One region of the Mesorhizobium sp. M0854 genome, then DNA from elsewhere that is predicted to be linked to it. Evidence: riboswitches for the same ligand, from Rfam matches in the RefSeq annotation. Region 1 holds a riboswitch; each other region holds the start of a gene.
What was found. A riboswitch is a leader RNA that binds a small molecule or an ion and turns the genes downstream of it on or off. The one in region 1 is predicted to bind cobalamin.
Positions count from the first base shown of each region.

Region 2: it holds a riboswitch for cobalamin, as region 1 does, so the genes downstream of both, NKH99_RS18275 (DUF1636 family protein) here and NKH99_RS29320 (CbtB domain-containing protein) in region 1, are expected to answer to the same signal.
Region 3: it holds a riboswitch for cobalamin, as region 1 does, so the genes downstream of both, metE (5-methyltetrahydropteroyltriglutamate--homocysteine S-methyltransferase) here and NKH99_RS29320 (CbtB domain-containing protein) in region 1, are expected to answer to the same signal.

Region 1 is NZ_JAMYOL010000036.1:31,510-38,121, reverse strand. Features, by position in the region: gene mgtE (magnesium transporter) at 1-3, shown strand, start outside; gene NKH99_RS29340 (MerR family transcriptional regulator) at 143-529, shown strand; gene NKH99_RS29335 (methyltransferase family protein) at 549-1,055, opposite strand; gene NKH99_RS29330 (heparan-alpha-glucosaminide N-acetyltransferase) at 1,072-2,070, opposite strand; gene NKH99_RS29325 (SRPBCC family protein) at 2,289-2,525, opposite strand; cobalamin riboswitch at 2,803-2,999, shown strand; gene NKH99_RS29320 (CbtB domain-containing protein) at 3,036-3,215, shown strand; partial or broken gene NKH99_RS29315 (CbtA family protein) at 3,231-4,010, shown strand; gene cobU (bifunctional adenosylcobinamide kinase/adenosylcobinamide-phosphate guanylyltransferase) at 4,006-4,527, shown strand; gene cobO (cob(I)yrinic acid a,c-diamide adenosyltransferase) at 4,529-5,146, shown strand; gene NKH99_RS29300 (hypothetical protein) at 5,645-5,959, shown strand; gene cbiB (adenosylcobinamide-phosphate synthase CbiB) at 5,987-6,612, opposite strand, start outside.
Region 2 is NZ_JAMYOL010000011.1:16,930-23,541, forward strand. Features, by position in the region: gene NKH99_RS18245 (NADH-quinone oxidoreductase subunit D) at 1-10, opposite strand, end outside; gene NKH99_RS18250 (DUF2059 domain-containing protein) at 61-585, opposite strand; gene NKH99_RS18255 (NADH-quinone oxidoreductase subunit C) at 615-1,217, opposite strand; gene NKH99_RS18260 (NuoB/complex I 20 kDa subunit family protein) at 1,223-1,804, opposite strand; gene NKH99_RS18265 (NADH-quinone oxidoreductase subunit A) at 1,795-2,160, opposite strand; gene NKH99_RS18270 (winged helix-turn-helix domain-containing protein) at 2,496-3,698, shown strand; gene NKH99_RS32750 (hypothetical protein) at 3,796-3,999, shown strand; cobalamin riboswitch at 4,379-4,582, shown strand; gene NKH99_RS18275 (DUF1636 family protein) at 4,621-5,055, shown strand; gene cobW (cobalamin biosynthesis protein CobW) at 5,052-6,092, shown strand; gene NKH99_RS18285 (cobaltochelatase subunit CobN) at 6,111-6,612, shown strand, end outside.
Region 3 is NZ_JAMYOL010000022.1:22,139-28,750, reverse strand. Features, by position in the region: gene NKH99_RS24940 (MFS transporter) at 1-181, shown strand, start outside; gene NKH99_RS24935 (helix-turn-helix transcriptional regulator) at 234-1,067, shown strand; gene NKH99_RS24930 (hypothetical protein) at 1,384-1,638, opposite strand; cobalamin riboswitch at 2,195-2,395, shown strand; gene metE (5-methyltetrahydropteroyltriglutamate--homocysteine S-methyltransferase) at 2,491-4,836, shown strand; gene NKH99_RS24920 (FMN-binding negative transcriptional regulator) at 4,935-5,153, opposite strand; gene NKH99_RS24915 (dihydrodipicolinate synthase family protein) at 5,188-6,090, opposite strand; gene NKH99_RS24910 (trans-sulfuration enzyme family protein) at 6,143-6,612, opposite strand, start outside.

The sequences.
Region 1 (6,612 bases):
TGAACGTCACCTCAATTGACTTTTACGTAAATGCCATGCGAGGCTTTGAAAGGTGCCTTGTCCGCCGATTCTGGTACGCGCCTGGGCGCCGGCGGCGCCGGCCAGTTGGAACTCGCGGCGTGGCCGGGGCATTGGAGTGACGATGCGGGAATATTATTCGATCACGGAGCTGACCCGCGAATTCGACGTGTCGACGCGGACGTTGCGCTTCTATGAGGACGAAGGGCTGGTGCAGCCGGTAAGACGCGGCCGCACGCGGCTGTTCCGTCCGTCGGACCGGCATCTCATCCGCCAGATCATGCGGGGAAAAAGACTCGGCTTCTCGATCAACGAAATCCGCGAGATCATCCAGATGTACAGGGAGCCGCCCGGCGAGGTAGGCCAGCTCAAGCTGATGATCAAGCGCATCGAGGAAAAGCGCGAGGATCTTCGCCAGAAACGCCGTGACCTCGAAGAGACCCTGGCAGAGCTCGACCAAGCCGAGGAATCCTGCGTCGAGCGGCTGGTGGAACTCGGCGTCACCACATGAGCGTGGCGTCAGCGCCGGCTCAAATCCAGCGCCGCACCCTTTTGGCGTAGTCCCGGTATTTCTTACCGAATTTGGCCGTCAGCACCTTCTCCTCGCTCTCGATCGTCAGCTTCTGCGTCAGGAACGCCGCGATGACTGCCAGCGGCAGGAACCAGGCGATCCCAGTGACAAAGGCGAGGCTGACCAGCAGCAGCGTGTTGGCGAGGTAGATCGGGTTGCGGCTGACGGCGAAGGGTCCGGTGGTCACCAGATGGTCAGGCACGCCGTTCGGGTTGAGCGTCGTCTTGACGCGGATCATGGTGCGGATTGCCGTGAACCAGAGCGCGGCAACCGCCACCAACCCCACAAGGCCGGCGGCGAACAGGATGTCGCCGAGAAGATCGCCGATCCACGGCAGCGGATAGAACAGCCCTAGCGCGACGCTGACGATGATGGCGGCGATATAGATCAGCGGCGGCCATGGGATGTGCCCCAGCTTCGGCTGCCCAGGATTTTGCTGCATGGGTTTCGGGTGACTGTCGCTCATTATTGTCCTCCCTCGATTAGCGCGTTCCCGGTTCCGCCGCCTCGGTTTGGGCGGTGCAGGTGCCGGCGAGCTCGCCAATGTGCGCCTTCCACTCCGGGGACTGGTCGTCGCTGTAGAGCCGGTCAAGCGAGGCTTCGCCCTGGAGAGTGTCCAGCATGCAGGCACAATAGCTGGAGCAGAACTCGGTGTCGCGTGCCTGCTCGCAGGATATCTGGCAGGATTTCAGAAAACTCACCTCCCTGGTTTCGGCCTGCGCCGGCATGAATTGCGAAAACAGCCAGACCGAGCCGATCAGCACCGGCTGATGGATCAGGTAGAAGGCAAGGCTGTGCCGGCCGATGAAGACCAGTGGATTTGCCCAGCGGCCGGGCGCCAAGGCCGACAGCCGCGTCAGCGCGCCGGAGGTGGCGGCGAGCTTGGTAACCGCGATGCCGGCAAGTACGGCGCCGAACCAGGGCAGCAGCGGAACGTAGTCGTTGGAGCGCGGGTTGGTCGCCGACAGGCCGACCCACCACAAAGCCGGATGATCGAAAAGCTCGGATCGCAGGTAGAAAGGCGCAGCGACGACGAATACGGCGACAAGCAGCGTCAGCAGCGCCGGCAGGCGCAGGAACGCCAGGCCAAGCAGGCTGGCGAGCGCGATCTCGTGCAATATGCCGAAAAAGATGAAGCCGTCGGGCGTGGCGATGCGGGTGACCAGCGATATTGCGAGCGCTGCCCCGGCAACCATGGCGAAGCGCTTCCAGAAGCCGGTCCAGCGGATTTTTTTGCCATGGGCGAGATAGAGGCTGATGCCGACCAGGAACAGGAAGCTCGAGGCGATGCAGCGCGCGTAGATTTTCCACCAGCCGAAGGCGGTGAGGCCGGGATCGGTGTAGCCGAAGAATTCGAGGTCCCAGGTGAAATGATAGCTCGCCATGGCAAGCAAAGCGATGCCGCGTGCAATGTCGATAACGGCGATGCGCTTCGACTTCGGTTGATCCTGAACGGCTGCGGTCGGCGTGTCGATGCTCATGGTCTCGCTGTCTTGGTTCAGCCCCGGCAAGACGACTATCACGGTTGCCACCGTCAAAAGAAGCAGGGCCTTGCGTCGTGTTGGCGCCGGTCGGCATCAGGGCTGCTTTAGGCCACAGCCGGAAAGCCTTTGGCCGGCGTGCTGGCGTTCTTCGGCCTGGGCGCGGTTTTCGCGACGCTCGGGCTGCTGGCGGTGGCCTGCGGCTTCGTCACCTGGCGTTATCTGCCCAAATCGCTTTGATGTGCGAGCGCCGCATGGCGCTCGCGCACCCAGTTGTGGAAGCGGTGCAAGTCGTATTCCTCGGGCATCAGCACGCCGGCCTTGTGGCGCATCGAGCGCAGGCCCATCTGGTTGACCTCGCAGATATCAGCATCCTCCTCCAGCACCTGGGTACCGAACGCGACGATGTTGTCGATATCGGCGGCCGGATCGGCGAGCGCTTCGCGTCGCGGCAGACGAGCAGCCAGTTGCGATACCAGATGCCTCGAGATCGCGCTGATAGGCCGCGATGTCCCAATAGGCTGTTGACGGCAGCGTCGGCTCGGGCCGCGTCAGGCCGTTGTAGGGATCGCTTGTTCGGGCTGGGTTGCATGCCGGCTTCCTCCCCATCCGTCAGCCGACACCCGGCTGCGAAAATTGTCAATCGCGGCGCCGGTCTGCGAACTTGGCGAGGCGGCGCATTCGCCACACGATCCGGCGGAATTTGGTTTACCGGGCGCGGCGATTCTGCCTATAGTCGCTGATGTCGTCGGTTCCGTTTGGAACCAAGAGGGAATGTGGTTAGGGCAAGTTGTTTGCCCAATGCCGCGGCTGCCCCCGCAACTGTGTGCGGTAGTCCTCTCCATATGCCACTGAAGGTTCGCCTTCGGGAAGGTGGGGAAGGGCGCTGATCCGCGAGCCAGGAGACCTGCCGGCGACAGGAAACTGACTTCTATGCCCTCGGGTGGAGGGCGAAAGGACAAGACATGAATACCGCTTCCGTTTCGCTCGGCGCTTCCGCCTCCTCGCAGTCGCGTCTCATGCAGCTGGCGCTTGCTGCATTCCTCGGCATTTTCGTCATGGGCTTTGTCGGCTTTTCGCATATCGATGCGGTCCACAATGCCGCGCACGACTATCGCCATTCGATGGGCTTTCCCTGCCACTGACAAGGGGCTGACATCATGACACTGTTTCGCAACGTCGTGTTCATCGCGGCGATCGCAGGGCTTGTGGCCGGCGTGGCTCTCGCCTGCATGCAAGCCTATGCCACGGTGCCGCTCATCCTAAAGGCGGAAGTCTACGAACAGGCCGGCGGCGGCCATGACCATGCCGCGGCACCTGCGGCACCGGCCGAAAGCGCCGCGGGCACGACGGCTATGAGCAGCGCCGCGCCGGCACCGGCTGAAGCAATGGCTCCGGCGGAAGACGAAGGCTGGGCGCCGGCCGACGGTTTCGAGCGCTTCGGCTTCAGCGTCGTTGCCAATATCGTCACCGGCATCGGCTTTGCGCTGGTCCTGGTTGCGGTTTCGGAATTCGCCGGCGGCATCGGCAACTGGCGCCAGGGCCTGTTCTGGGGGCTTGCCGGCTTTGCCGTGTTCACGCTGGCGCCGGGCCTCGGCCTGCCGCCGGAACTGCCGGCGATGCCGGCGGCCGACCTTGTCCAACGCCAGATCTGGTGGTGGGCAACAGTGGTGGCGACCGCCGCCGGGCTCGGCCTTATCGCCTTCCGCAGATCGTTGCCGCTGGCGATCCTTGCCGTAGCGTTGATCGTGGCGCCGCATATTGTCGGCGCGCCGCAGCCCGATAGCTTCGAGACGGCGATCCCGGAACGCCTGCACCACCAGTTCGTGGTGGCGGTGACGCTGACCAATCTGGTGTTCTGGCTGGTGCTCGGCGCGGTCGTCGGCGTGGTGCGCGGACGCTTCACGGGCACGGCGACCAGCCTGCGCGACAGCTTTGCCTGCCCGCGCTGCCGGGGCACTCACCGTGGTCATGGGGGGTGCGCGCTCGGGAAAGCGCGCGCATGCCGAGAGCCTGGTGACGGTCGGCCCGCCGCCTTGGAGCTATATCGCCACGGCGCAAGCCTATGACGACGAGATGCGCCAGCGCATCGCGCTGCACCGCTCGCGCCGCGGCGCCGGCTGGACGACCATCGATGCGCCGCTCGACCTTGCCGGCGCGATCGGAGCGCTGCCTGACGGCCAGCCGGTGCTGATCGATTGCCTGACGCTGTGGCTGACCAATCACATGCTGGCCGACCATGATGTCGAGGCCGAATGCCGGAGGCTGGCCGATGTGCTGTCGCGGCCGCGTGGGCCGTGGTTCGTGGTGTCCAACGAGGTCGGCCAGGGCATCGTGCCGGACAATGCGCTGGCAAGACGGTTTCGCGACGCCGCCGGCCGGCTGAACCAGGACGTCGCGGCTGTTGCCGGCACCGTGCTTTTGATGGTGGCGGGGCTGCCGCTCAAGGTGAAATGACATGGCTGATACTATCGATCCCAAGGACGAGGAACGCCACCGCGCCAAGATGGCCAAGCGCAAGGCGGTGCAGGACGCAGAGGTCGCGGCCAAGACGGTCGAGAAGGGGCTGCTGATCGTCAACACCGGACCGGGCAAGGGCAAGACCACGGCCGCCTTTGGGCTGGCACTCAGGATGCTCGGCTATGGCAAGCGCGTCGGCGTCGTTCAGTTCATCAAGGGCAAATGGCACACCGGCGAGAAAGACGCCTTTACCGCCTTCGGCGACCGTGTCGTCTGGCACGCCATGGGCGAAGGCTTTACCTGGGAGACACAGGACCTGAAGCGCGACATCGCGGCGGCCGAGGCTGCCTGGGCGAAAGCGCTGGAGCTGATGGCCGAGCCGTCGATCAGCCTCGTGGTGCTCGACGAGCTGAACATCGCGCTGCGCTACGACTACCTCGATCTCGAAAAGGTGGTCGCGGCGCTGAAGGCGCGTCGCGAAGGCCTGCATGTCGTCGTCACCGGCCGCAACGCCAAACCGGTATTGGTCGAGGCGGCCGATCTGGTCACCGAGATGGGCGTGACCAAGCACCACTTCTCCGCCGGCGTGAAGGCGCAGCAGGGGATCGAGTTCTGAGGGGTGTTGCTGGCGCCTCTTCTTCCTTCTCCCCTTGTGGGAGAAGGTGGATTGGCGCGCAGCGCCAAGACGGTTGAGAGGTGCTGGCCGGGGCGCTGTTGGTGCCAAGCTGGAACACCCCTCATCCGGCCGCTTCGCGGCCACCTTCTCCCACAAGGGGAGAAGGGAAAGCCGCACGAAGCGGCTCGCCCCTGGAATGGTAAGGGTGAGGGGCAGCGCCGACCTGAAGCGATCATTTGAGGCGTAGCCCTATTTTGTTCTTGCTTTGTGCCGGCAGCTATGCTACTAATTTCGGTATGGTGCTAATTGGCTCCAACGACCCGCCGCATGGCGGGTTTTTGTTTCGCCTGAGATCGGGCGAAGATCACAACAGAATTACGACCGTCGAGATTACCCCAAACAGTGCGATCAGCAGAAAGTCGGCGATCCGGTAGAGTTTCAGTGCCGCCGGATGTCAGGGGATAGAGTTCTGGTCGCTTGCGAAGCTGGAGATTGTTCGTGGACCAGGCGATAATCGTCTATCTTATTCTCAATGATGGTCAGTTTGGTGCCGCTGACGAACGCGAATCCATTTATGCGCTCGAGGATCGGCTAGAGAAAGCTATCGAGGATGCATCGGTCGGCGAGTTTGACGGTGACTTGTTTGGTGAAGGCGAATGCATCCTCTACATGTATGGGCCAAACGCTGAACGACTTTTCGTCGTAGTCGAACCCTTATTGAAATCTTCTCCCGTAGCTGCCGGTGGGTACGCGATCAAAAGGTTTGGCGTGGAAGCCGATCCGAGCGCAAAGGAAGTCCGTGTTACCTGGTAGGTCGGGTTTGCCGACCCATTCGGACGTTCACGCGGCGATGACGATCACCGCGATGATTCCGAACAGCGCGATCAGCAGTAAGTCGGCGACGCGGTAGAGTTTCAGGGCCCGTCGGATGTCGGTGCTCTCGACATCATCGCGCCGGCCGCCGTCGCCCATCAATGCGTCTTCGACCATCACGCCGTCATAGGAACGGGGGCCGGCGAGCGCCAGGCCGAGCCCGCCGGCCATCGCTGCTTCCGGCCAGCCGGCGTTGGGCGAGCGGTGTTTTTTCGCATCGCGCCGCACGGCGTGCCAGGCGCCCTTGGCGTCGGCGCCCTTGACCAGAAAAGCGGCGAGTACGATCAGCAGCGCCGTCAGCCGCGACGCCGGCAGATTGATCCAATCGTCGAAGCGCGCCGCCGCCCAGCCGAAGGCTTCGTGGCGCGGGGTGCGATGGCCGATCATCGAATCGGCGGTGTTGGCGGCCTTGTAGGCGACGCCGCCGGCGAGCCCGCCGATACCGAGCCAGAAGGCCGGAGCGACGACGCCGTCGGAGAAATTCTCGGCCAGGCTTTCGATCGCGGCGCGGCAGACAGCGGCCCTGTCGAGCTTTTCCGGGTCGCGACCGACGATCCGCGAGACGGCAATGCGGCCCATATCCAGTCCGCCGC
Region 2 (6,612 bases), on a different contig from region 1:
TTTCAGCCATTTTTTCTATATACTCATTGCCCCAGTACCGGAGCTTCGATCCTCAACAAATCAGATTTTGATGTCCTTACCCTGTGCCTTCAGGGCAGCTTGTGTCTGCCGGAGTGCCTCAGGGACGATGGTTTTTTGGAAGTACTCGGCCAGATACGGCAGTTTGGCCATATAGGCCGGCGTCTTTGCCAAAATACGCGACCCCATCGGCGACGCGTAAAAGTCATCCATCGCCTCCACTTCATCGGGATCGAAGGCTTCCAGCAGCATCAACGCCGTCAGATGCTCTAGAGTCTCCGAGTTATCCAGCAATGCTCGCTTGATGAAGTCATCAGCAAACTCACCCGCATCGCTGTCTGAAATCGAGGGATTGGCTCCTTTCAATTCAGCTATCGTTTGCTGCCGCAAGGCGGGCGCCATCGCTTTGAAATTTGCGTTCATGTTGAAATTTCGAACATAGCGCAAGGCAGCGCTGACCGCTTTGGGATCATATTTTTGCAGCTTAGACTCAAAATTGCCGTCAGGAATGCTATCCGCTCGACCCGTCAAGTCACCGGCCAACAGCGCGAAAAACGATACGATCACGATCGGAAGCCAATGCCGTGATATTTTTATCATTGTTTCGCCTTTTCGTCGCCTGGAAGCACGTAATCCGTACCTTCCCACGGAGACAGAAAATCGAAATTGCGGAATTCCTGCTTGAGCTCCACCGGCTCGTAGATGACGCGCTTGGCTTCGTCGTCGTAACGCACCTCGACGAAGCCGGTCAGCGGAAAGTCCTTGCGCAGCGGATGGCCTTCAAAGCCGTAGTCGGTCAGGATCCGCCGCAGATCGGGATGGCCCGAAAACAGCACGCCGTAGAGATCGTAGGTCTCGCGCTCGAACCAGTCGGCGCCGGGATATATCCCGGTGATCGACGGCACGAGCGTCTCTTCGTCGGCCTGGACCTTGAGCCGGATGCGGATATTCTGCTTCGGCGACAGCAGGTGATAGACGACGTCGAAGCGCTTTGCCCGTGACGGATAATCGGCGCCGCAAACGTCGATGATCGAAATGAACTGGCATTTCGGGTCGTCGCGCAGGAAGGTCACCACCTCGATCAGGTCGCGCGGCTCGACCGAGATAGTGAGTTCGCCATAGGCGAGCACCGCCGCGCCGATCCGGCCGATCAGCTTCTCGCCGAGATAGGTCGAGAGGTCATTCAACGCCTGGGTCATGCCGCTCACCGCTCGATCGTGCCGGTGCGGCGGATCTTCTTCTGCAGCAGAAGGATGCCGTAGAGCAGCGCTTCGGCGCTCGGCGGACAGCCGGGCACGTAGATGTCGACCGGCACGATGCGGTCGCAGCCGCGCACCACCGAATAGGAATAATGATAATAGCCGCCGCCATTGGCGCATGAGCCCATCGAGATGACGTAGCGCGGCTCCGGCATCTGATCGTAGACCTTGCGCAGCGCCGGCGCCATCTTGTTGGTCAGCGTGCCGGCGACGATCATGATGTCGGACTGGCGCGGAGACGCGCGCGGCGCCACGCCGAAGCGCTCGCTGTCATAGCGCGGCATCGACGTGTGGATCATCTCGACGGCGCAGCAGGCGAGGCCAAACGTCATGAACATCAGCGAGCCGCTGCGCGCCCAGGTGATCAGCGCCTCGGTCGAGGTGACGAGAAAGCCCTTGTCGGCGAGCTCGTTGTTGATCTCCAGGAAGAATGGATCGTCGGACCCGACCGGCCTGCCGGTGTTGGGATCGATGAGGCCCTTGGGCTTCGGCGCGACGAGCGTACCGGAACTGTCGTTCAATCCCATTCCAGCGCTCCTTTTTTCCATTCATAGGCAAAGCCGATGGTCAACACCGCCAAAAACACCATCATCGACCAGAAACCGAGCATGCCGATCTGGCTGAACGACACCGCCCACGGAAACAGGAAGGCCACCTCCAGGTCGAAGATGATGAACAGGATCGACACCAGGTAGAAGCGGATATCGAACTTCATGCGGGCGTCGTCGAACGAGTTGAAGCCGCACTCATAGGCGGAAAGCTTTTCCGGATCGGGGTTGCGGTAGGCCACCAGGAACGGTGCGGCGAGCAGCGCCAGCCCGACGATCAGCGCCACGCCGATGAACAGGACGATGGGCAGGTACGAACCTAAAAGTGCGTTCATGCTGCAGTTTCCGTTGGCGGCCAATCCACTCTGATTACAGCACCGGACCCACTTGCGGAAGCGTGACAGTTTAACCACTGAACCGTTTTAAGGGGGCTCTATGCTGCAACGCGGCGAGGGTTAGCGCAGCGCTTTCGGCGAAGCAAGTCAAACCTTGTTCAAATCGCAGTGCTGGACGGCATATCCGGGAAAACTGGTCCGATCCGCTCCTGTTTGATTTCCTTCACTTTTTACTCCACTTTTCTCTCCTGACATGGATGCCGACAAAACCCTGTTAGCATGGCACGGAATCGCAGGTCATTTTCTCTGTCTAAAATCGTCCGGATGCCGCCTTCATGAAGGAAAAAATCTCGCTTGCCACGGCCCGCCGCATCGCGCTCGCGGCGCAGGGATTCAGTGACCCGCGACCCACCGGTACACCCGACCGCCGGCATCTGGCCCGCGTACTTGCCCGTACCGGCCTGCTGCAGATCGATTCCGTCAGCGCCGTGGTGCGCGCCCACTATATGCCGCTCTATTCGCGGCTTGGCCCCTACAAGCTGGCGCTGCTCGACGACGCCGCCGTAACGCGCAAGCGCATGGTCTTCGAATATTGGGCGCACGAAGCCTCCTTCTTGCCGGTCGAGACCTATCCGCTGATGCGCTGGCGCATGCAGCGGGCCGAGTGCGGCGACGAAATGTACAGCGGACTGGCCAAATGGGGCCGCGAGCACGCCGCCTATATCGAAGACATCTATCGCGAGGTCGCCGAACGAGGCCCGATCGCGGCGTCGGCTTTCGAAGGGCAGAAGGGTTCGGGTGGCTGGTGGGGCTGGAGCCATGCCAAGCACGCCTTCGAATGGCTGTTCTGGGCCGGCCGCATCACCACGGCGCATCGCCGCGGCTTCGAACGGTTCTACGATCTGCCGGAGCGCGTGCTGCCGCCAACAATACTGAGTCTGCCAACGCCCTTCCCCGAAGACGCTCACCGCGAATTGCTGCGCATCTCGGCCCGAGCCCACGGCATCGCCACGGCAGGCGACCTGCGCGACTATTTCCGCCTCTCGCCCGCCGACATCAAGGGCCGCATCGAGGAGCTGGTCGAGGCCGGCGAGCTGTTGCCGGTGAGCGTCGACGGCTGGAACAAAACAGCCTATCTCCACAAGGACGCCCGTTTGCCGCGCAAGATCGAGGCGCGCGCCTTGCTCGCGCCGTTCGATCCTGTCGTCTTCGAACGATCGCGCACGGAGCGGTTGTTCGACTTCCACTACCGCATCGAGATCTACACGCCGGCCGAAAAGCGCCGGTATGGCTATTATGTGCTGCCATTCCTGCTCGGCGACAGCATCGTCGGGCGCGTTGACCTCAGGGCCGACCGTCCGGCCGGCGTATTGCGCGTCCATGCCGCCTATGCGGAGCCCGGCGCCCCGCCACAAACCGCTGCCGAACTCTTCAAGGAATTGAAGCAGATGCAGGGCTGGCTCGGCCTGGAACGCATCGAGGTGACCGCTGCCGGCGATTTGGGCCGGCCGCTCGCGGATGTTGCCGCCGTAGGGTAGTGGGCAGTTTGAAATTTCGGAGATTTTTCTACCTGCGCTTTGGCTAGCTCTACGCTATGATCGAGAAATCGCTACACCGGACAGGTCGCACGTAGAAATCGTTCAAAACGGAATATGGCATTTGAGCCCCGTCGAGGACGTCGCCGGAATGAACGGCGGCGTGCGATGCGCTTCATGCAAGCAGCTGGGTAAGGTGCACAGAGCATCGGTCAATGGCATGCGCGCACATTTCGAGCATCACCAAGCCAACCCGGAATGCGAACTCAGCTACCGCAGTCCTGCTAGCAAAGCAATACGATGACCAAGCACCCCAAGCGCCCACGCGATCCCAACGAACTCGCAAAGGCAAGCTTTGGGAGATCGGCGACATTGTGGCGTTGATCGAGGGGAAGGAAGCTGAAAATCCGATGGTGCGTGGCCCTTATGAAAAGCGTTATAACTATCCGCCGTCGAACTAAGTTTGTCCTCTTGGCGGTCCTCGTAGTTCTCGTATTTGCCGGCTATTCCGAGCGTTACAGGCTGGGTCAGCACCTATGCCGCAACTTCATAGATACCTGGATTGAAAGGAGCGGATACATATTGTGCTATCGCGCTACATAGCGTGGCGCGGACTCACGTCGGAATTTCAAACTGATCCATTACCCGCCATAGACGTGCGTTGACACGACTACCCCCACAAGCCTAAATCCGTTCCAGACGGTCCCCTGCCCGCAACGGCAGGGGCCAAGAGGGAATGCGGTGCGAAATCTCGATTTCAAATCCGCGGCTGTCCCCGCAACTGTAAGCGACGAGCCAAGGCCGAAAACCACTGGGATATTCCCGGGAAGGCGGCACCCAGGCGATGACCCGCGAGCCAGGAGACCTGCCGTCTAGGACCTAAGAATCCGATCGCCTGGCGGGTTTTCCGGGCAAGGAGCCTGATTTGGAACGCGACAGCAGTTTTCCGGCTGAGACAGCGGATTTATTGTCCGGCCATGGTGATTCCCCGGCCGGCGTTACCGTCATCGTCTGCTCGTCCTGCCGTGACGAGACCGGTTCGGACGCTCATCCGCGCGCCGGCGAACTGCTCGCAGAGGACACGCGCCGCGCTGCTTCCAGCGACAACATCAAAATCCGCACCGTCGAATGCCTCGGCAATTGCAAGCGCCGGCTCAGCGCGGCCATGCTGCGCGACGGCTGCTGGAGCTACGTCTTCGGTGATCTGATCACGACCAGCGGCGCCGATCTCGTCACCGGGGCAAAGCTGTTCGCCAACTCGACGGATGGGCTCATTCCATGGCGCGGCCGTCCCGATTGCCTGAAGCGCGGCCTGGTTGCCCGCATCCCTCCCCTTGACCTTTTGAAGGACCTGACATGACCGCTGCCTCCCTTTCGCGCGTTCCCTGCACCGTGGTCACCGGCTTTCTCGGCGCCGGCAAGACGACGTTGATCCGCCATTTGCTCGAAAACGCCAAAGGCAAGCGCCTGGCCATCATCGTCAACGAGTTCGGCGACATCGGCATCGACGGCGAGATCCTGAAGGGCTGCGCCATCGACACCTGCCCCGAGGAAAACATCGTCGAGCTGGCCAATGGTTGCATCTGCTGCACCGTCGCCGATGATTTCGTCCCGGCGCTGGACCAGATCCTGTCGCTGACGCCGAGGGTCGACCACATCCTGATCGAGACATCCGGCCTCGCTTTGCCCAAGCCGCTGGTCCAGGCCTTCCAGTGGCCGTCGGTGAAAAGCCGCGTGACGGTGGACGGCGTCATTGCCGTGGTCGACGGACCGGCGCTGGCTGATGGCCGCGTAGCCAACGACATGGACGCCCTGCAGGCCCAGCGCGCGCAGGACGAGACGCTCGACCATGACGATCCGGTCGAGGAAGTGTTCGAGGACCAGCTCGCCTGCGCCGACCTGATCATCCTGTCGAAGAGCGACCTGATGGACGCAGCCGGCTCGGCCCGTGCCAATGCCGTCATCGGCAAGCACGTTGCGCGGGCGGTGAAGATCGTACCGACTTCGCAAGGCAAGGTCGACCCGTCGGTGCTGCTCGGCCTCGGCCTCGCCGTCGAGGACGACATCGAGAACCGCAAGACCCACCACGACGACGAGCTCGACCACGAACATGACGATTTTGACTCGTTCGTCATCGACATCGCGTCCGTGTCCAACCCGGACGAGCTCGCACAACGGGTCGCCACGGCGGCGGAGGAAGAAAACGTGTTGCGCGTCAAGGGTTTCGTCGAAGTCGGCGGCAAGCCGATGCGGCTCCTGCTGCAGGCCGTCGGTCCGCGCGTCAACCACTATTACGATCGCGCCTGGACCGCTGAAGACGACCGCCGCTCGCGCCTCGTCGTCATCGGGCTGAAAGGGCTGAACCGCCCGGCCATCGAGCGTATCCTCGCCGGCTGACCCCAGGTACGAGCCGCGATGCACATCCTCCCCACCACATCCGCCTCGCTCGACGATCTCGCCGAGCCTGTCGATCTCAGGCAAACGCCTGCGGATGTCGTGGCGCTGTCCTTCACCGACAGCGACCTGGCCGGGCTGGCGGCGGCGTGGAAGGCAGATGCGCACCGCCTGCCGTCGATGCGGCTCGCCGCCTTGCGCGACCTGCGCCATCCGATGTCCGTCGACCTGTGGATCGACAGTGTCGCCCGCCACGCCAAGGTCATTCTGGTCCGCATCCTCGGCGGCTACGAGTGGTGGCGCTATGGCTGCGACCAGCTCGCCGTTATCGCGCGAAATCGCGGTATCAAGCTGGCGCTGCTGCCCGGCGAGAGCCACGACGAGGATTTGCGGCTGATCGAAGGCTCGACGCTGCCGCGCGAGGAGTTGGACGGCCTGCTTGGCTATTTCCGCGAGGGCGGGCCGGCAAATATGACGGCGCTGGTGCAGAGGCTGGCAAGTCTCGCTGGATCGGGTGCCGCGG
Region 3 (6,612 bases), on a different contig from region 1:
CCTTGGCACCCTAGTGGAAGGTGCGGCGGCAGCTTGGCTGATGACGAGCATCGCAGCAGTAATTTTTGATCGCCCATCGTGCTGTGTACCAGCCCTGTGTCTTGCGCAAGTGGTCACGAACGGCTGCCGGAGCCTCGAAGACGCCCTAAAAACACATGCTGCGATTTTTCAACACGCTTGACGTGTTAGATTAATTCATCCACAACGCGTGTGTTGAACACGCGAGGTGAGTTATGAACATGAAAGAGCTTAGGGTTCGACTGGGCATGACTCAAAAAGATTTGGCAGAGCAGATGGCAACGACGCAACAGACTGTGGCCCGTTGGGAAACAGGCAAAACGCAGTTGAACGTCGAGCAGATCAAGGACCTTTGTCTCACGTTGAAATGCACGGTCGAGGAGCTGCTGGGCTGGAAGATTGACGTCGGGGAGTGGCGCACGAGCCCGTTTGCAATTGCCGATGCCGAAACGCGATACGGCACGCTCAGAATCAAGACGACTGTTGGCAGCCGCCAATATCCTATCGATGAAAAGGCGCGTGAATCGATTTTACGTCAGTTGAAGGAACTTCATAATCTGCGTAGAAATAACACAAGCAGGCCATGGCTGTATTGTTGGAGCCTTGACAACAAAATACTCTTGATAAATCCGCAATATGTCCGCACCATTGAGCTTATCGGTGACGATGTAGAGGAGCTGCCAGAGTATTATCATCCAGAAATCTATCGGGCTTTGGATGACTGGGATAAGGGTGAGGTTTCAGGAAAGCTGAAGAAAGAATGCGATGCCATCATCGCAGAGATGGGTGATCAGGAAGCCGTGCGCATGGCCTCCTATGTTCGCGTCACATATGACGACGGAGAAGATGAGTGGAACTTCTTGGATGAAGAAACCGCTACGACTTTCTTCGGATTGGAAGCTGCGACCTTTGACGTTCCCCAGTGTAGTTTCGCCGAAGTGGAGGAAGAAGGTTACTACCGAGCGCGATACGCCAACCTTGATCGCGTCGCGGTGATGGAGGTTCCAAGCGACCGTTATCACAGATTGACCGCGCCCGAGGAAGCTTAGAACCATCCACGAAGGGCGCATGTTACATCTCGACCTTGCGTGGTGCGTTTTCAGTACGAGATGACGTTAAGCGTAGGTAGTGGCAGGTAAGAGTGCTCGACCAGAAGCTCAACTGCCTCCTCAATATCGCTGCCGATGTGCCGCAGGACACCCCGCGGGAGCGTGGATAGGCGTGAAGTTCCTGCACTCCACGGTCCGCTCTCCCATCGCCGGTGTGTGCCCGACGCCATCTTGTGGACGAGCTTGGCCGCCTGCACCCGGTTGTATTCCGGCTTGCGGTCCGCCTGGGCGGTCCGCCGCGATGGCTATCTCCATGTCAATCGGCGCCGAACTTTGACTGCCCGCTGCTTTTGATGAATTTGGCGAGGTCCCGCGCATAATCACTCTTGGTCTTCTCCTTGAGGCCCTCTGTCGCGAACTTGTGGTCCAGCAGGGCAAACAGGTCCAAGTCCCCTTCCGCCTGTGGCGCTGGCTTGCCCTCACCGCCCTCGGCTTCCCAATTGGGGACCGCTTCTGCGCGCTGCACCGTGGCGATTGTCCGCCCAAGACGCATCACAAGATCGAACGCCAAACCGTGCGCGTGCACGACGATTTGCCGCTCAGGCCTCATTTGGACAGGACTTGAGCTGGCCCGGTGGTTTGAGCCGGGTTACCTTGAGCCGGTGGGCTGCCAACAAGCAGTTCGAGACATTGGCCTCGATCACTTCGCAACACGCCGCTGCGCCTGGCCTCGGTGTGCTCCCCCCCGAAATCGTTGTGTCATATCACCGAGGGCATCACGGCCAACAGCTTCCACATGGGCAACAGCCTCACCATTGAGCCGAATATGGTCGCGAGCAGATCACCAACGAAGCGGTCGGAACCTCGGAGCCGAAGTTCGACGCCGAGGTGGTTCGCATGATGCGCTAAGCAGCACCACGGCGCTTACCGGTATGTTTGCTGCCGGCAGCCGACGAACTCCTATCCTCCTGGACAAGGGCGCCGTGCGTCATTGCTTTGATTTACCGGCCGCTCAAGGCTTCCACAGTTTTCGCTTTCGAGGCGACCTTTGGAACATGCCAACGGAAATTTAACATAACGACATAAACATTTCTTTATGCGGCGTTGACAAAGAAGCGAACTGCTGTAATTGTCTCCCGCGTCGTGGTTCTCCGTACGGCGCTGCCGCAGCGGAGCTAAGAGGGAAGCCGGTGCGATGCCGGCGCTGCCCCCGCAACTGTTAGCGGCGAGCCAACCCCACTCATGTCACTGAGGCGAATAGCCTTGGGAAGACGGGTAGAGGCTATGACCCCGCGAGCCAGGAGACCTGCCACGGCGAATTACGTCCACGGGCGGGGTGTCTCGGTGGCCGCTGCAGCCTGGCGTTCGTGCCGGCCTGCTAGCGCCTTCCTTGTCACCGACGCCCCAACCATCGGGGTCTGGCATGACTATCTCTCAGCAAATTCCTGTAGCAACGCTCGGCGTGCCCCGCTTCGGTCGTCGGCGAGAACTGAAATTCGCGCTTGAAAGCTACTGGTCCGGAAAATCGTCCGCTGCCGACCTTCTCACGACCGCGAAGGCGCTCCGTGCCGCTAGCTGGGAGGAGCAGCACGATCGCGGCGTGTCGAAAATCCCGTCGAACGACTTCTCGCTCTACGACCATGTGCTCGACACCGCAGCCATGGTCGGCGCCGTTCCATCCCGTTACGGCTGGAATAGCGGCGAGGTTCCACTTGACATCTACTTCGCAATGGCGCGGGGCAACCAGGGTCAGACGGAGGATTGTCGACACGCTGGTCACCAGCAGGCGGCTCATCGGTCTGATGTAACCGCGATGGAAATGACCAAGTGGTTTGACACCAACTATCACTACATTGTGCCGGAACTCAACGATGATCAGACGTTCGCCCTCTCGTCGACGAAACCGGTCGATTACTTCATCGAGGCTAAAGCTCTCGGCGTTCACACACGCCCAGTCATCCTTGGACCGATCACCTTCCTCAAGCTGGCGAAATCGCCTGCCGAAGGATTCGATCCCATCGCGCTCCTGCCGCGGCTGCTGCCCGTCTACGAGCAACTCCTGCAGAGGCTGAAGCTGTCTGGAGCCGACTGGGTGCAGATCGATGAGCCAGCGCTTGTCCTCGATCTGAACCCGAGCGAACGAGCTGCGTTCGAATTCGCCTATGGCCAGCTGTCGAAAGCCGCGCCCGAGCTGAAGATCATGCTGGCTACCTATTTCGGGCCGCTGGGAGACAATCTCGAAACCGCGGTTTCTCTGCCCCTGGCCGGGCTGCATATTGATCTCGTGCGCGCTCCCGAGCAGCTGGAAACGATGGGTCGGCTCGCACCGAAGGATGTGGTGCTCTCGCTTGGCTTGATCGATGGCCGCAACGTCTGGCGTGCGAACCTGCCCGCCATTCTCGACCGCATCAAACCGATCGTCGCCGGCTGGCCCTTGGACCGCGTCGAGATCGCGCCTTCTTGCTCGATGCTGCATGTGCCGATCGACCTCCGCATGGAGACGGAACTCGACGCGGACATCAGGTCGTGGCTCGCCTTCGCGGCCCAGAAGACCGACGAGTTGGTGTTGCTTGCCCGGGCCCTGTCCCAAGGCAGGGATGCGGTGGCAGGCGCGTTGAAAGCGTCTGCCGAGGCCGCCGCCACTCGCGTGACATCCACGAAGATCCATGACCCACTGGTTGAGGGGCGGATCGCCAGCATTGACGACAGCATGAAGCGACGAGAGAGCGCTTTTGCCGAGCGCTCCAGAGTCCAGGCCGGCACGCTCGGGCTGCCGCCGTTCCCGACGACGACCATCGGGTCCTTCCCGCAGACGCCGCAGGTACGCAGGGCGCGGGCCGCTCATGCGAAGGGCCAGCTGAGCTATGTCGACTACGAGACCTTCCTGAAGAAGGAGATCGAGGCTGCAATTCGCTGGCAGGAAGAGATCGGGCTGGACGTGCTGGTGCACGGTGAGTTCGAACGAAACGACATGGTACAGCATTTCGGCGAGCAGCTGTCCGGCTTCGCCTTCACCCAGCATGCCTGGGTGCAGAGCTATGGGTCGCGTTACGTGCGCCCCCCCATCATCTTCGGCGACGTATCGAGGCCCAATCCGATGACGCTGCGCTGGTGGCAATTCGCCCAGTCGCTTACGGAAAAGCCTGTGAAGGGAATGCTCACAGGCCCAGTGACCATTCTCAACTGGTCTTTTGTTCGCGACGACGTACCCCGCTCCGAAGCATGCCGCCAGATCGCGCTCGCCATCCGCGACGAAGTGACGGATCTCGAATGGTCCGGCGCAAGGATGATCCAGATCGATGAGGCCGCGTTTCGCGAAGGATTGCCACTGCGCCAGTCTGATTGGAACGACTATCTCGACTGGGCTGTCGAATGCTTCCGGATCGCTTCAACGGGTGTAAAGGACGCGACTCAAATCCATACCCACATGTGCTATTCGGAGTTCAACGAGATCATCGACGCGATCGCTGAAATGGATGCGGATGTCATTTCGATTGAGACGTCGCGCTCGAAAATGGAGCTGCTGGACGCTTTCACGAGCTCCAAATATCCGAACGAAATCGGTCCCGGAGTCTATGACATTCACTCACCACGCGTCCCGGAAGTCGGCGAGATTTCGGATCTCGTCATGCTTGCCCGCGAGCGACTGTCGGATGCCCAACTGTGGGTAAACCCGGACTGTGGCCTCAAAACACGCAAATGGGAGGAGGTCCGCCCTGCCCTCATGAACATGGTTGCTGCAGCACGCGCGCTCCGGGAGAAAGTGTAGGCCGGAGGGTTTCCTGGTTGCTCACCATGTGGTGAGTGACCGGCTGCCGCATGTCGGCCGTGAATGTGCCAAAACGCGATCACATCCTTTGAAATAAGTCACTCGAGCGAGAATGTGCACTTTCCTTCGGCACGTGTATTAATCGCGCAGGAGTAAAGGGTACCGTTTTCTCCCTGTGACGTGTCGAGTTCGAAGGGGATGTGATTGGCGTCGAGACCGCTCCGGCCATGGGTTATCAGCATGCCAAGTGCACTGTTCTCGATCAGTTCGTAGAGGACTTCTCGGCTCGGTTCATCGAAATGCGCGGGTAAATACATGACAGTTCCTTTCACTGGCCGCCGGGTTCGCTATTCACCGGTTGACATCCGATGGCAAGCGTTCCAACGCGGCGGCGATCTGGCGCTTCGCTGCTGAGGGCAGAGGCAGGATGGGACGCGGGGGGTCGGCACGGCAAATCTCGAGCAATTCGGCAAGTGCATAGACGACGCGAAGGCTCGAGAACTCCTTGAAGAGGCTCCAGAGCGGCGCAAGCGTGGCATCGATCCGTCGCGCTTCGGCCGCATCGCCCTGTTGCGCCGCCGTGACGATCTTCACGCAGACCTCGGGCAGGATGCCGGCGAGGACGCTGTACCATGTGTCGGCGCCGGCGATCATGGCCTCTGCGGCGTTCCAGTCGCCGCTGTAGCCGATCGAGAACCCTTCCGGCACAGTGCGCCTCTGGTCGGCCAGATGGCTCTTGATCGCATCGCCCTTGTCTGTCGGATTCTTGATAGCGACGATCCCTCGCACCTTTGCCAGGCGGCTGACGAGTGCTGGGGTGAAACGGAAATGCGTCGTTCCTGGATTGTCGTAGATGACGATCGGAAGGCCACTTTCGCGCGCCACCGTGGAGAAATGTTCGAACACCTCGTCATCAGTGAGCGGGGTGTAAGAGGCGGCGGCAAGCAACCCCGCGGCAGCCCCAAGGGCCTTGGTGTCCTGCGCGAGCCTCACTGCTTCGTCGGTGCGCAGCGCGCCCACACCTACCACGACCGGCATTTGTCCCCCGGTTTCGTCCAAGGTCTCGGCGAGCGCCCGTCGCCGTTCCTCGCGCGTCAGAAACATGTATGTGCCGGTGCTGCCGAGAAGACCGATGGAATCGACCTGAGCGGCGCAAAGCCTGGCAATCAGCTTGCGCAGAGCAACGGTATCGACACGGCCGTCACGATCGGTCGGCGTGATGGGAAACGCGGAAAGGCCGCTCAGGAATGCCATGGCAAGGCTCCGGGTTTGTACGCGAGCGCGGGACTGGCCGGACCACAGGTCATCACAAGGCGTCCAGAGCCCGCCGCAGGTCGGCGATTAGGTCATCGGCGTCTTCAAGACCCACCGAGAGACGCATGAGGTCCTCGCCGACTCCATCGGCCAGATGCGCATCCTTGCGGATCGGCTGACGAGCACGGGTCAGGCTTGCCGGATGATAGATGAGGCTGTCGGCATCGCCGAGGCTGACAGCCCGGGTGATCAGGTTGAGCCGGTCCATCATCCGGCGCGCGCCCTCGAATCCGGCGTGGAGGCCAAAGGCCAACATGCCCGACCCGTGGGACATCTGCTTTCGCGCCGTCACCTGATCAGGGTGCGAGTCGAGGAAGGGATAACTCACCCATGCCACCGCCGGGTGCGCCTCGAGTGCCTGAGCCACCGCAAGGGCCGTGGCGCTGTGGCGTTCCATGCGTAGCGTGAGCGTCTTCAGACCGCGGAGGATCAGGAAGGCTGACATGGGCGAGAGCGCTGCGC